DNA from 4 places in the Jeotgalicoccus sp. ATCC 8456 genome. Region 1 is predicted to be linked to each of the others. Evidence: predicted binding sites of a transcription regulator. Region 1 holds the regulator's gene; each other region holds the start of a gene.
What was found. Region 1 encodes LexA, which represses DNA repair genes until DNA is damaged. Its sites were predicted from a motif close to CGAACATATGTTCG; they were not measured.

Region 1 (3,205 bases):
ACCTAGGTGACCAGCTAGAGAAGCAGCCTCATGAGAGATCCCTTCCATTAAATCACCATCAGATGCAAGTACATATGTATAGTGATCAACAAGTCCATTATTATCCTCAGAATTAAATGTTGCAGCTAAATGAGTTTCTGCCATCGCCATACCGACACTCATTGCAAAACCTTGACCAAGTGGGCCAGTCGTTACCTCGACACCCTCTGTATGTTTAAATTCAGGGTGTCCTGGTGTTTTAGATTCATACTGTCTGAATTCTTTTAAGTCATCCATTTCTAGAATACCCGATAAGTGTAATAAGCTGTAAATCAACATTGAACCATGACCAGCACTTAAAACAAAGCGGTCTCTGTTGAACCAATTTACATTTTTAGGGTTGAAGTTTAAGTGCTTCTGCCATAACACATAAGCCATTGGTGCCGCACCCATAGGTAAACCGGGGTGACCTGAATTTGCCTTCTCAATTGCATCAATGCTTAAAGATCTAATGGTATTAATTGCGAGTAAATCCGTCTTATCAAATGACATATCATTTGTCTCCTTTATTACTATCATTGTTTTTTTGTGCTTTTATATCTTTGACCTTCTGAGGCGTAACATCATTACCCTCCGGATCAATGACCTTAGTACTTTCAATGTGATTTCTAAAAGAATTTCTAAAGTTTGATAAATATTCTTTTCTCAATTTAGTCAGCTCTCGCATTTCAGATTCAGAAATGTTATTTTCTTTTTTCTTTCTTGCAAGTGCATTGAGCTGTTTAATCTTTTCATCATCTAACATAAGCGTCATCCTTTCTCATATAATTTACCACAAAAAGAGTGCAGAAACCAAACGGTCCTGCACTTATTTTGAGAATAAACTCACAATATATCTAATTTAAACTAGAAACTTCATAATTCTGGAAATGTGCCATCATTCGATTTGCCAATAGACCTGTGTGAACCACACCACTCACGAGTTCTTCCTCTATGATACTTTCACTTTCTCCAGATAACATTGTGTTCGTTTTTTGTTCGCTATCCATTTCATTTACAACTTCTGTACTCGCTGTAGTTTCAGAAGAATAAACGTTCTCTCCCTCTACTTGTTCCGTATTAGTAAAACTATATAAAAGCACTAGACTCAACGTCACGGTAAACAATCCCATCAATGATTTCAATTCTTTAATTGTCATTTACATTCTCTCCTTCGAACAAATGTTTGTATTAATAATATAACAGAACACTTGTTCTTAGTCAACAATTATACGAACAAATGTTTGTAAGCGTACTTACAATATGGTAAAATTTAATTAACATAAGGTTGGAGGTAAAATGATGAAAGATTTAACAGAGAGACAAAAAGATATATTTCAGTTTATAAAAAGAAACGTTAACGATAAGGGATATCCACCAAGCGTTAGAGAGATTGGTAATGCAGTAGGTCTACAATCCAGCTCAACCGTGCATGGCCATCTCGCTAAACTAGAAAGTAAGGGCTACATTAAACGTGATCCTACCAAACCACGTGCGATTGAAATCGTGCAAGAATCAGATGTAAATGAATCTCCGGTTATTCACGTGCCTGTCCTTGGTAAGGTCACAGCTGGTTTACCGATAACAGCCGTGGAAAATGTTGAAGAATACTTCCCCCTCCCAGAACATTTTACTGCCAACCATAATAGTGAAATCTTCTTATTAAATGTTGTTGGTGATAGTATGATTGAAGCTGGCATACATGATGGTGACAGAGTCATTGTTCGCAAGCAAAACATTGCACATAACGGTGAAATTATTGTTGCCATGACTGATGAAGATGAAGCAACAGTTAAACGTTTCTATAAGGAAAAAGGGTACTATCGTTTACAACCTGAAAATTCTACAATGGAACCAATATTCCTTGATAATGTGAGTGTCTTAGGCAAAGTGGTTGGTTTATTTAGAGAATTTATTTAACAAAAAACACTCAGAATCTTAAAGAAAAGATTCTGAGTGTTTCTCTATACATTATTTATTATTGTAAAAAGTTTTCAGTATAAAAAGGCACTTGTTCCTGATCATACTCAATCCCTATGCCCACTGATGTGAACTTATCATTTAAAATATTCACTCTGTGAGATGGTGAGTTTAAAAGACTGTGGTGAGCGAATATTGGAGAAGTATGTCCTGTTGCGATATTTTCACCAGCATAGGTATACCTCACATTTTCTCTTTCCAACCTTTCCTTTAGACCATTTCCATCAGGATTATCATGATCAAAGAACTTACGTTCCGCCATGTCTACACTGTGATAGTAAGCAACATTATCCACTTCGGCATTTCTATCTAACATGCCATAGCCGTATTCATAACGTGTAGCATTTAAGAGATAATAGTGCATGAGTTCATTATCTTCTATTGATGGATGGTTATACAGTTCACTGATATCAATAATCTCGTCCTTATGTAAGACAAGCATACCATTGGCTTGATAGCCTTCATGAATATCATAAAAGAAGTAGACATAGTAATTTCCGACATCAAAGACATCATATTCTTCATTTTCTACTTTCAGTCGTTTCCACTGCTTTCTAACATACTCCACCGGTTCACCGTAAGTTTCTCTGGCCTTTTCTCGAGTCATCTTGTCTATACTCATCTTGCCGAGTGATACGTTTGGTGAATTAGTATATCCACCAGTCAGTTCTCCGTCTCTTACGAGTAACATGTGAAAAGCACCAGGCTCATTTTTAATCACAAAAACACCTTCGTACTCGGAGTTTAAAACAGTTTCCCCTTCTGTCGTCACTGAAGAACCTAAGGAATAATCAATGTTGGTTTCTTGACTACCATAAACCTTTTCAATCTTCGTCGTATCATAACTGGGTATGAAGTGGCCTTCAAACCAATGACTGAAGTAATCTTCGTTCAACCCATTTCTAAAATCATAAGATTGAATGACTGGTACGATAAAAACCACTACCAAATATAAAATTACTAATCCAAGTGCGCGTCGTATCCAATTCATTCAAACTATTCCCCTCTAAATACTGACGTATAAATTATCGATGAGACGTGCTTTAGAAAATTGTACCGCTATGAATATGATAACATCACTGTCAATTTCATTAAGTTCACCAAGATTATCAGCCCTGTAGATTGCTAAATCATCAATTGACCCACTTGTATTTTGTTCGATATGGATCTTAATCAATGATTGGATTTTATCGACATTGGTTTCACC
Region 2 (3,205 bases), 330 kb from region 1:
AGCCACCTAATATGAAATAGGCTAATTTATCACTCTCTACTAAAATTTTTGCCTTTAAAATGTCTTTATAAAAGATAATAGATTGATTAATATCTGATACAGAATATGTAACGTGATTAATTGATTGAATCATTAAAAGCCTCTACTTTCTTCATTAATATTTATCATTTCATTCTTTTAATTTATAGAACATTCTAACATAAATGAATATATAATGATCAAGCCACCTCTTCCCAGGTGGCTTTTGTTCATGTACACTATTTTTGTATATTTTACAATTCCCACTTATGGTAGGGACTCTCCAATTTAAACGTCAGGTTTTTTTGTTACCTGCCAACTGGTAAGCCCTTATGTCTTACATTAGTATCAAGTTTTAAAGTAACTTGCAACTTAGCTATAAACCGAGTAGATAAATAGCTTGATCGTTTACATCTTCATTATACCACATTTGCTCATATAAACGAATTTTAAAGAATTCGATAAATTAGGTGAATTTCAATTTCTGCGTTGACCTTTACGTTACGTCAGCCTCTATAATCAATTTATGAGGAGGTGATAAAAATGGAATTTTATCAAATGCCAATGTTTAACAAAGTACTGGTAAAAGATATGGAGAAGTCGGAGAAATGGTATGAGAAAACACTCGGTTTTAAAAGTGTCTTTAAATTTAGAAACGACAAAAACGAAGTGCTTATGAATCATTTAAGACTTGAGAAATATCAGGACTTAATGCTAATTTCTAGTGCTGATTTTGAAGTTGGTAATTCAATATATTTAAATATATTAATCAACGACATTGAAGATAAAGCACAAAGTATTTCACAGAAATTTATTGTGTCTCAATTAGAGGAGAAACCATGGAATGCAAAAGAAATGACTGTTAAAGATCCTGACGGGCATTTAATCACACTTACACAATCAAATATTAGTGATACTGATTTTGAAAAGCTGATGAATCAAACCTCAAAAGAATATTAAAGTTTTAATTGTAACAGATGAATTAGTAAAGACCTGTCTGAGTAGGCAGGTCTTTTTATATCCAATCATACCTTCTAACCTCGTATATATGCTTAAACTCTACATATATTAAGTTAGCCCCTTTACTCACTGTAACCACTCTACTCCAGTCGTCTATATGCTCTACCTTGCACTCGATCTGGTGCTCATAACCACCACTCCAGTAACGCAATACAACATTACAGTCTAATAAGTTACGTAGCTTCAACTCTAACTCCTGCATTAAGTCCTCGGTTAATGAAGGTTCTGGCATGTGGAGTTGTGACTCAATCATCTTGTCTACATTCTCATACTGCTCAGGCATGGTCGCAAATGGTGCCCACTTTACCATAGTTCTACCTTGTGGAATGTTACTGTTCAGCTCAGATTGTGGGAACTCACGATAGTCCATATAATCACCTCTTGAGTAATTATATCGAACGTATGTTCTATGTGTAAAGATAAAAAATAAGCCTCCGAAGAGGCTTACCAATAAGGGTCACGTACTTAACATACGCTTAGAATCTTTTCGACCTACTTACTGTTAAAACGGACATCATGCCGTTAATTAAATAATATCACTCTTTTGTATTTTTATCAATTTTCTATCTTTCTTCTTCTGGTTTTAGGACTATTATATACTGCCTTATCTGGAAGTTTTAAGCAATATTTTGTTTTTAAGTATTCTGACCCGCACTTAGGATTATCCTTAAATCTTTTGTATTTTGTATTAGCTATCAAATCTGCTAACTGAATCATCCTGTCATCTTTTGAATCTAGATATTTTACTTTGAACTGCGATAATATGTATGGCATAAAATCCCAATAAAATTGCTGACTATAAAATTCACCCAGTTTTGACCAATACTTGTTTAAATAATGTTCAAAATCTACCAATCCTGCTTCACTATTAAACACTTCATTATCTATCCTTAAATGCACCACATCTTCTTTTGTGAATGTTTCTTTTCTAAAGACTTTTCAATCATTCTTCTGATTAAATATTGTTTATGCCTTTTAACAGATGCTGGATCTTTGAAGTTCACGAATTTTAATTCACTATTTTTTGTCATAACAAAATACTGTTTTATCCCATCAATTTCACCGAGGATTTGGAGTAACTTTTTTCTATCTTTACCACTTAAATGGAAACCTTTAATTTCGCCTTTAATTTTTCTTTTTCTACAGAATGCGTTTACCTTGTTTTTTGCTTCTTGAATCGCATCAGGACCATCTACATACAAGCATCCATATATAAAATATTCATGTCTTTCGTTATTAGATAATTGACCTGAATCGTCAATAAAAATAAATTTATCCATCTCACTACAGCTCCTTACATATAATTTAATGTATATGTAAAAAATTTGTAAGACGGAACATGTATTCTGTTGTTTAGATACAGAAACAAAAATAACCCCTCTTCCTAAATGACTCAGGTTAAATATTATCTATAATCTCTCTTTTGTTATAATAACAATCGAATAATTATTGGGAGGAATACAGATGAACGCTACTGAATTTCAACAATGGGTGGAAGAATATTATAAAAGTCGTGGATGGTCAGATCTAGATATTTTTATAAGAATTGGCTTTCTTGCTGAAGAAACCGGAGAAGTTGCTAGAGCCATCCGCTCTTTAGAAATCGGTCGAGATCGACCGGATGAAGAGAAAGAGTCCTACGCAGAAAATAGAAACGAATTAATTGGAGAGCTTGGTGATGTCCTCGCGAATGTATCTGTAATCGCAAATAAATACGATATTTCTTTAGAAGAAGTGTTCAAAGCTCATACTGATAAGTTAAATGATAGATATTCAATAAATTAAATTATGTATAACCGCCAGGCGATGAGCTCCGGCGGTTTTTATGGTTGTTCAAGCCATATATTGTATCTGCATAGAAATGTTTTTAAAATAGGGTAATCGGAAAATAGTGTGGAATTTTTTATCTGAACCCCTCTTTTTACTATTCCCCCCGTTAACTTAACAAGGATTTACTTTTTAACGAATAAAAGCTAAGTCATCATTGGCAAGGGCGTCATTTAACCATTGAGGATGCATTTTCAATAAGTCTCTTGGTAAACTTTGTTGTTCAAAAAATTGAATTTCTTGTGACTCAGAAGAATTACATCGTAGTTCACCCCCAGTAATTTCAGCAAGAAAACAAGTTGTTATAAAATGCACTACTCTTCCATTTGGATAAGTAAAA
Region 3 (3,205 bases), 620 kb from region 1:
GCATCTGTCTAAAGTACAGATCAAAAATCGTTTTCTTTTCGTGAATCCCATGTTCAAAATACGTTTTCGACATGTTTATTTGATATAGATCTGTGTGAAGCATGAAACTGTCATCTTGATATTTATACATTCGTTTCTCTCCTATGAGTAACAATTATAGATAATCTAATTTTATCACATAAAATAACCTGGTAAAGTACAGTTATATCGCTCTTTATATGAAGATATAGAAGACACCCTTAAGAAATGTTAAAATATTAAGTGAAGAAAATATTACACACACATGAAAAAGGAGATTGACTGTAAATGGCAATTAAAATATTCGGTCACCAAAACCCAGATACTGATACGATAACTTCTGCACTTGTTGTCCAAGATATTGAGAAACAACTCGGTTCAGATGTAAAGGCATATCGCCTTGGAGATATTAACAGTGAAACACAGTACGCCCTAGATGAATTCGGAGTAGAAGTACCGGATTTACTAACAGAAGTGGCAAATGGAGACGAAGTTATTTTAGTCGATCACAATGAGAAACAACAATCTGCAAAAGGTATCGAAAATGCGGTCGTTACAAAAGTTTTCGATCACCACAGAATTGCGAACTTTGAAACTGAAGGCCCACTCTACTACCGTGCTGAACCTGTCGGTTGTACTGCAACAATCCTAAACAAAATTTACAAAGAGAAAAACTTGGAATTATCTAAGGAAATGGCAGGACTTATGTTATCTGCAATTATTTCAGATACTTTACTTTTCAAATCACCAACAACAACTGAAGAAGACATCGATGCAGCATCAGAATTAAAAGCTGTAGCAGGTGTTGATCTTGAAACATACGGTCTTGAAATACTTAAAGCCGGTGCATCTACTAAAGACAAATCAGCAGTTCAGTTAATCACTGAAGATGCAAAAACGTTTGATATTGGTGAGAAAAGCGTACGTATCGCTCAAGTCAACGTTGTAGATGTGGACGAAGTATTCAACCGTCGTGAGGAAATTGAAGCAGCAATCAATTCAGAAATCGACAAAGAAAATTACGATCTATTTACGTTGATCGTTACGGATATTCTTAACTCAAACTCTAAGGTACTCGCACTAGGAAATGAGTTTTCATCAGTAGAACGTGCCTTTGATGTTGCGCTTGACCAGAATACAGCAATTCTAGAAGGTGTTGTATCTCGTAAAAAACAAGTCGTTCCAAACATTACAAAAGCCTTATCAGAATAATTTTTGTTTGTTATGAAAAAGAGAGAGAGCATCCAACTTAATTCAGTTGGGTGCTCTCTTTTGTTGTTTGAGTATTGGTTGTTGATGGTTGTGCGACTTGTGGTGGTCACAGTGACCCGATTTTCTCCTAGCGGTCCGTTGTCAACTTCACAGCGACCCGTTATTTTCCTAGCAGACCGCTGTCAACTTCACAGTGACCCAGCCGACCCGCCCACAATAATCCATTTACTCCAGTATTCTCATCAACACGCTTGTTTTACCTTCTTCTAAGCGTTCTTTTGAACACTCATCTCTAACATCGTACTCTAACTCATCTATTGCTCTACCAAATGAGACTTCGTCTATCCAATTCGTTAAGTCCGCTTGATCGTAGCAGGACGGATGGACAATTTCTTTGGTTGTGTTATCAATGATGACCCGCGTCGTACTTGCTGTTTTATCAACTAAAGGAAGTAGCAATACTGACAAGACAATGACAGTAATGATTCCCCAAACTAATTTTTTACGCATTCTTCGTCCTCACTCAGCTTATTATTACTATTAATTTACCATATATCCACCACTTGAAAAATCGAACGTATGTTCGTATAATGAGAACAAGCAGTTAAGAAAGAAGGTTGAAGTTATGGATTATCGTCAACTTCCCGTGGATCAACTCAACTCAAATATTCCCAATGGACGCGGCATGATCAAGTGGGCGCCTTTTGCTACTATGCCTGAGCAGTTTGAAAATGTGCAGCAACTCATGGATGATCAGACTAAAATTGAACGCCCTGAACTGTCCGATGATCGTTTAAGTGAAATGGAATTTACTTTCCAAAAAGCGCTCAATGAACAACGTGCAGTTCGTATTTTCTACTACTATGATGGTTCTCGCTTCTCCGTAGATTTAGAAGTTATAAAAATAGACCAATGGAGCTTGATGCTCATTGGTCAAAAGTGTGGACAGGAAGATTTAATCTTCGTCCCTTTTATAGATATTTTAGATATTATCTTAATCGATAAATATTAGTTCTCTTGTTTTTCTAAGAACAAGACAGGTTCTTTCTGGTGTTCTGTTGCCTTAACTAAATGATAAGCAAGCACTGTCGTTGTAATTGCACCGATTCCACCCGGAACTGGTGTAATGAATGAAGCTTTATCTTTAACTGCTTCATAGTTCACGTCGCCGACCATCTTACCTTCATCATTAAAGTTAATACCCACATCGACAACAACCGCACCTTCTTTGACGTGTGGTTCATCAATCAAGTTAATTGCTCCCGCTGCAGAAACGATGACGTCCGCATTCTTACATTTCTCAACAAGATCGTCAGTGTATAAGTTACATGTGGTAACTGTCGCTTCTCTGTTCATCATTAACAGTGATAACGGCTTACCAACTACTGCACTCGCACCAACTACTGTGACATTTTTACCCTTTAAGTCGATGTCATAGTAATCAAGCATATTCATTACAGCGGCAGGTGTACATGGTTCCAAACGATCAGGATCGTTCGTGAGTACCTTACCTAGATTTGATGCTTTCATTCCATCGATATCTTTAAATGAATTCATAACCTCTGCTACACGTTTCATTGGAATGTGTTTTGGTAAAGGTTGTAAGAGTAAGATACCGTGTATTGAATAATCTTCATTAATTTCTCTAAACTTTGTTAAAAATACTTTCGTCGATACATCTTCTGGAAAATGGAACTGAGATGTCTGGATTCCCAATTTTTCAAAACGTTTAACCGCGGCATTTTCATAAGAGATCGAATCGGATAAATCTCCAATTCTCACAAACGCCACTTTAGGCTGAATACCATGTGATTCTGAAACCTCTAGTGCTTCACGAATCTCATCGGACAAGTGTGCGGCAACCTTTTTGCCGTCCATAACTACTGTCATATATTGCACTCCCCTATTAATATTTTACTAGTCAATGACCCAGACTCATTATAACATAATCAAAGGGTTAAATTAAAAAAAGCTA
Region 4 (3,205 bases), 120 kb from region 1:
GCTTCATCAAATGAAGAAGAATCGACCGAAGCACCAGAAGAAGAAGCTGAATCTGAAGAACCAGAAGGAGAAACAGCTGAAGAAGAAACAGAGGAAACAAGCGAGGAAGAAGCTGAAGAAGCGCCGACAACCGATGTGAGTTTTGTCAATCGTGAAGGTAATACTTTGATATACAATATTACGACGAGTGACACTTTTTCAGTGGAAATTTCAGGAGATGAGCCTTCTTGGGTTAGCCTAACTGATGACCTTGAAAATTCTTATCTATATGAGGAATCTGAAGGTGGCACTTTTGATATTGATCCAGAAGCGTCTGTATTAAATTTGGCACTCGGAAACTCTACGAATTTTGATGTCTCAATTGATGGTCAGCCACTCGACAATTCCTTACGTGGTGATACGGTAACAATATATTATCAATTTAACATAACGAGGGAGTGACAAAATGAATATACCTAATTGGTTGACTGTGTTTCGAGTCATCCTTATTCCAGTCTTCTTAATCTTTGCCTTAGTCGATTTCGGTTTTGGCAATACGACCTTCCTCGGTGGGGAAGTTATCCGTATTGAACAGCTCATTGCTGCTGTTACCTTTGTCGTTGCCGCATTGACTGACTTTTTAGATGGCTACTTAGCCCGTAAATGGAATCTCATTACCAACATGGGCAAATTTTTAGATCCGCTTGCCGACAAACTCCTCGTCACGACCGGTTTAATTGTCCTAGTTGAATGGCATGTTATTTCATCCTGGATTGCAGTCGTCATCATCGCACGTGAATTTGCAGTCACAGGTTTAAGACTCTTACAAATTGAGCAGGGCTACGTGTCAGCAGCAGGCCAGCTTGGTAAAGTGAAGACGGTCTTTCAAATGTTTGCACTAGTATTTTTACTTTTCGGTGATATTATGACAAGCTTCCTACCATTTTCACCAGGTATGGTATTAATGTACATTGCAGTCTTCTTTACAATCTTATCTGGAGTCGAATACTTTGTTAAAGGCCGTGCTGTTTTTAAGGCAGACCATAAATAAAAAATTGTCGATAAAAACCAACAGAAAAGTGAAGTTTAGTAATGAATCCTGGCGGTAATTAGAAAATGGTCAGCAAAAATTAAAATTTTGTATTTAAAAGCGAACATATATTCGCTTTTTTATTTTATGAGTGATATAATAAATATGAAATCACGACTGGAGGTACATTATGGACGAAAGACATAAAGCGATAGATACAGTAATTAAAAATATGGAAAAATCATTTGGTAAAGGTTCGGTAATGAAGCTAGGAGATGACGTTGGACGTAAGGTACAAACCACTTCATCAGGATCAGTCACAGTAGACAGAGCACTCGGTGTAGGCGGTTATCCTAAAGGCAGAATTATAGAAATCTATGGACCGGAATCTTCAGGTAAGACGACAGTATCCCTACACGCGATTGCAGAAGTTCAGAAAAATGGAGGCATCTGTGCCTTCATTGACGCAGAGCATGCGCTCGATCCAGAATATGCTAAGAATCTTGGTGTAGACATTGATAATTTATATATTTCACAACCAGACACAGGTGAGCAAGCACTAGAAATTACAGAAGCTTTCGTACGTAGTGGTGCTGTAGATATGGTCGTTATCGACTCTGTAGCAGCTCTAACACCTAGAGCGGAAATAGAAGGTGAGATGGGTGACTCTCACATGGGTCTTCAAGCCCGTCTGATGTCTCAGGCACTACGTAAACTTTCAGGTGCCATTTCTAAGTCAAACACAACTGCCTTATTCATCAACCAAGTTCGTGAGAAAATTGGTGTGATGTTCGGTAACCCAGAAACAACAACCGGCGGACGTGCCCTAAAATTCTATAGCTCAGTACGTCTTGAAGTCCGCCGTGCGGAAAGTCTTAAAGTCGGTCAAGATATCGTTGGTAACCGTACTAAGATTAAAGTTGTAAAAAATAAGGTTGCACCACCGTTTAAAGTGGCAGAAGTCGACATCATGTATGGTGAAGGTATTTCTCGCGTCGGTGAAGTGATTGACCTTGGTGTAGAAGAAGACATCATTGAAAAAAGTGGTGCTTGGTATTCTTACAATGGTGAAAGACTTGGCCAAGGTAAAGAGAATGCGAAGAATACACTAAAAGAAAACACTGAACTATACGAAGAAATCCAAAGAAAACTGCGCTCGGCACTCGGCTTTGGGGAAGATATTGAAGTCACTGAAGAAGAGGATGAGAAAGAAAGTACACTCTTTGATGAAGATGAATTAAAATAAGCTTATATAGCAATTTATTAAAAGTCGGCAAGCACGGGAAATGTAAATTCTCGTGCTTGCTTTTATGTAACATTATATTTAAAATTGTAATATATAATATTTTAATTCAACTCATATTATATTTAACACACTTTAGAACCGAGATAGGGAGGTGTTTATTGTGGACTTAATGAACATTCTCTTCATCCTAATTGGTATTATTCTAGGTGTTGTTATCGGATATTTTATTGTCAATAACATGTTGACGAAAAAGCAGCAACAAGCGAGAACATCAGCTGATCATATAATTTCAGAAGCAGAGAAAGAAGCTGACAATCTCAAGAAAGAAAAGCTGCTCGAAGCGAAGGAAGAAAACCAAAATCTGAAGGAAGCTTTCGATGATGATATGAATCGTCAACGCGCAGAGATGAAAGCATATGAAAACAGATTAATTCAACGAGAATCATCCTTAGATCGTAAAAGCGAAACGCTAGATAAGAAAGATGACTCGTTGGAACAAAAAGAAGCTAAAATTGAAGAAAAACAGCAGATGGTAGATGCCAAGGATGACGAGATTAATGAAAAAATTAGTCAACAAGAAACAGAATTATCCCGCATCTCCGGACTGACTCGTGATGAAGCGCGAGAAGAGTTGTTCTCTCAAGTAGAACAAGAACTGTCACATGATATGGCTGTAATGGTAAAAGAAAAGAAAGAAGCAATGACCCGCGATGTAGAAAAAGAAGCGCGTGAACTGCTTGCCCTAACGGCACAGCGTTACGCAGCAGAATATACAAGCGAGTCCACAGTGTCGGTAGTCAACCTACCAAATGATGAGATGAAAGGTCGCATCATTGGCCGCGAAGGTCGTAACATTAGAACACTTGAAACGCTGACTGGAGTCGATCTCATCATCGATGATACGCCAGAAGCAGTAATCTTATCAGGCTTTGATCCGATTCGTCGTCAAA

Region 2: a site for LexA is predicted at 1,434-1,447, ahead of JEM45_RS01305 (YolD-like family protein). Genes of this name have one in related genera too.
Region 3: a site for LexA is predicted at 1,803-1,816, ahead of JEM45_RS10575 (YolD-like family protein). Genes of this name have one in related genera too.
Region 4: a site for LexA is predicted at 1,131-1,144, ahead of recA (recombinase RecA). Genes of this name have one in related genera too.

What each region holds. Positions count from the first base shown of each region.
Region 1 covers NZ_CP066224.1:557,945-561,149, forward strand. Annotated here, with positions in the region: gene tkt (transketolase) at 1-531, opposite strand, end outside; gene JEM45_RS03000 (DUF896 domain-containing protein) at 533-784, opposite strand; gene JEM45_RS03005 (hypothetical protein) at 876-1,178, opposite strand; gene lexA (transcriptional repressor LexA) at 1,321-1,938, shown strand; gene JEM45_RS03015 (CAP domain-containing protein) at 1,997-2,989, opposite strand; gene panC (pantoate--beta-alanine ligase) at 3,005-3,205, opposite strand, start outside.
Region 2 covers NZ_CP066224.1:232,421-235,625, reverse strand. Annotated here, with positions in the region: gene fosB (FosB/FosD family fosfomycin resistance bacillithiol transferase) at 1-133, opposite strand, end outside; gene JEM45_RS01310 (VOC family protein) at 562-978, shown strand; gene JEM45_RS01305 (YolD-like family protein) at 1,034-1,408, opposite strand; gene JEM45_RS01300 (DUF3800 domain-containing protein) at 1,594-1,914, opposite strand; gene JEM45_RS01295 (DUF3800 domain-containing protein) at 1,929-2,318, opposite strand; gene JEM45_RS01290 (MazG nucleotide pyrophosphohydrolase domain-containing protein) at 2,503-2,823, shown strand; gene JEM45_RS01285 (NUDIX domain-containing protein) at 2,998-3,205, opposite strand, start outside.
Region 3 covers NZ_CP066224.1:2,028,451-2,031,655, reverse strand. Annotated here, with positions in the region: gene JEM45_RS10590 (nicotinate phosphoribosyltransferase) at 1-130, opposite strand, end outside; gene JEM45_RS10585 (manganese-dependent inorganic pyrophosphatase) at 307-1,230, shown strand; gene JEM45_RS10580 (hypothetical protein) at 1,456-1,740, opposite strand; gene JEM45_RS10575 (YolD-like family protein) at 1,856-2,242, shown strand; gene JEM45_RS10570 (bifunctional 5,10-methylenetetrahydrofolate dehydrogenase/5,10-methenyltetrahydrofolate cyclohydrolase) at 2,239-3,120, opposite strand.
Region 4 covers NZ_CP066224.1:681,793-684,997, reverse strand. Annotated here, with positions in the region: gene JEM45_RS03495 (helix-turn-helix domain-containing protein) at 1-441, shown strand, start outside; gene pgsA (CDP-diacylglycerol--glycerol-3-phosphate 3-phosphatidyltransferase) at 446-1,030, shown strand; gene recA (recombinase RecA) at 1,200-2,255, shown strand; gene rny (ribonuclease Y) at 2,425-3,205, shown strand, end outside.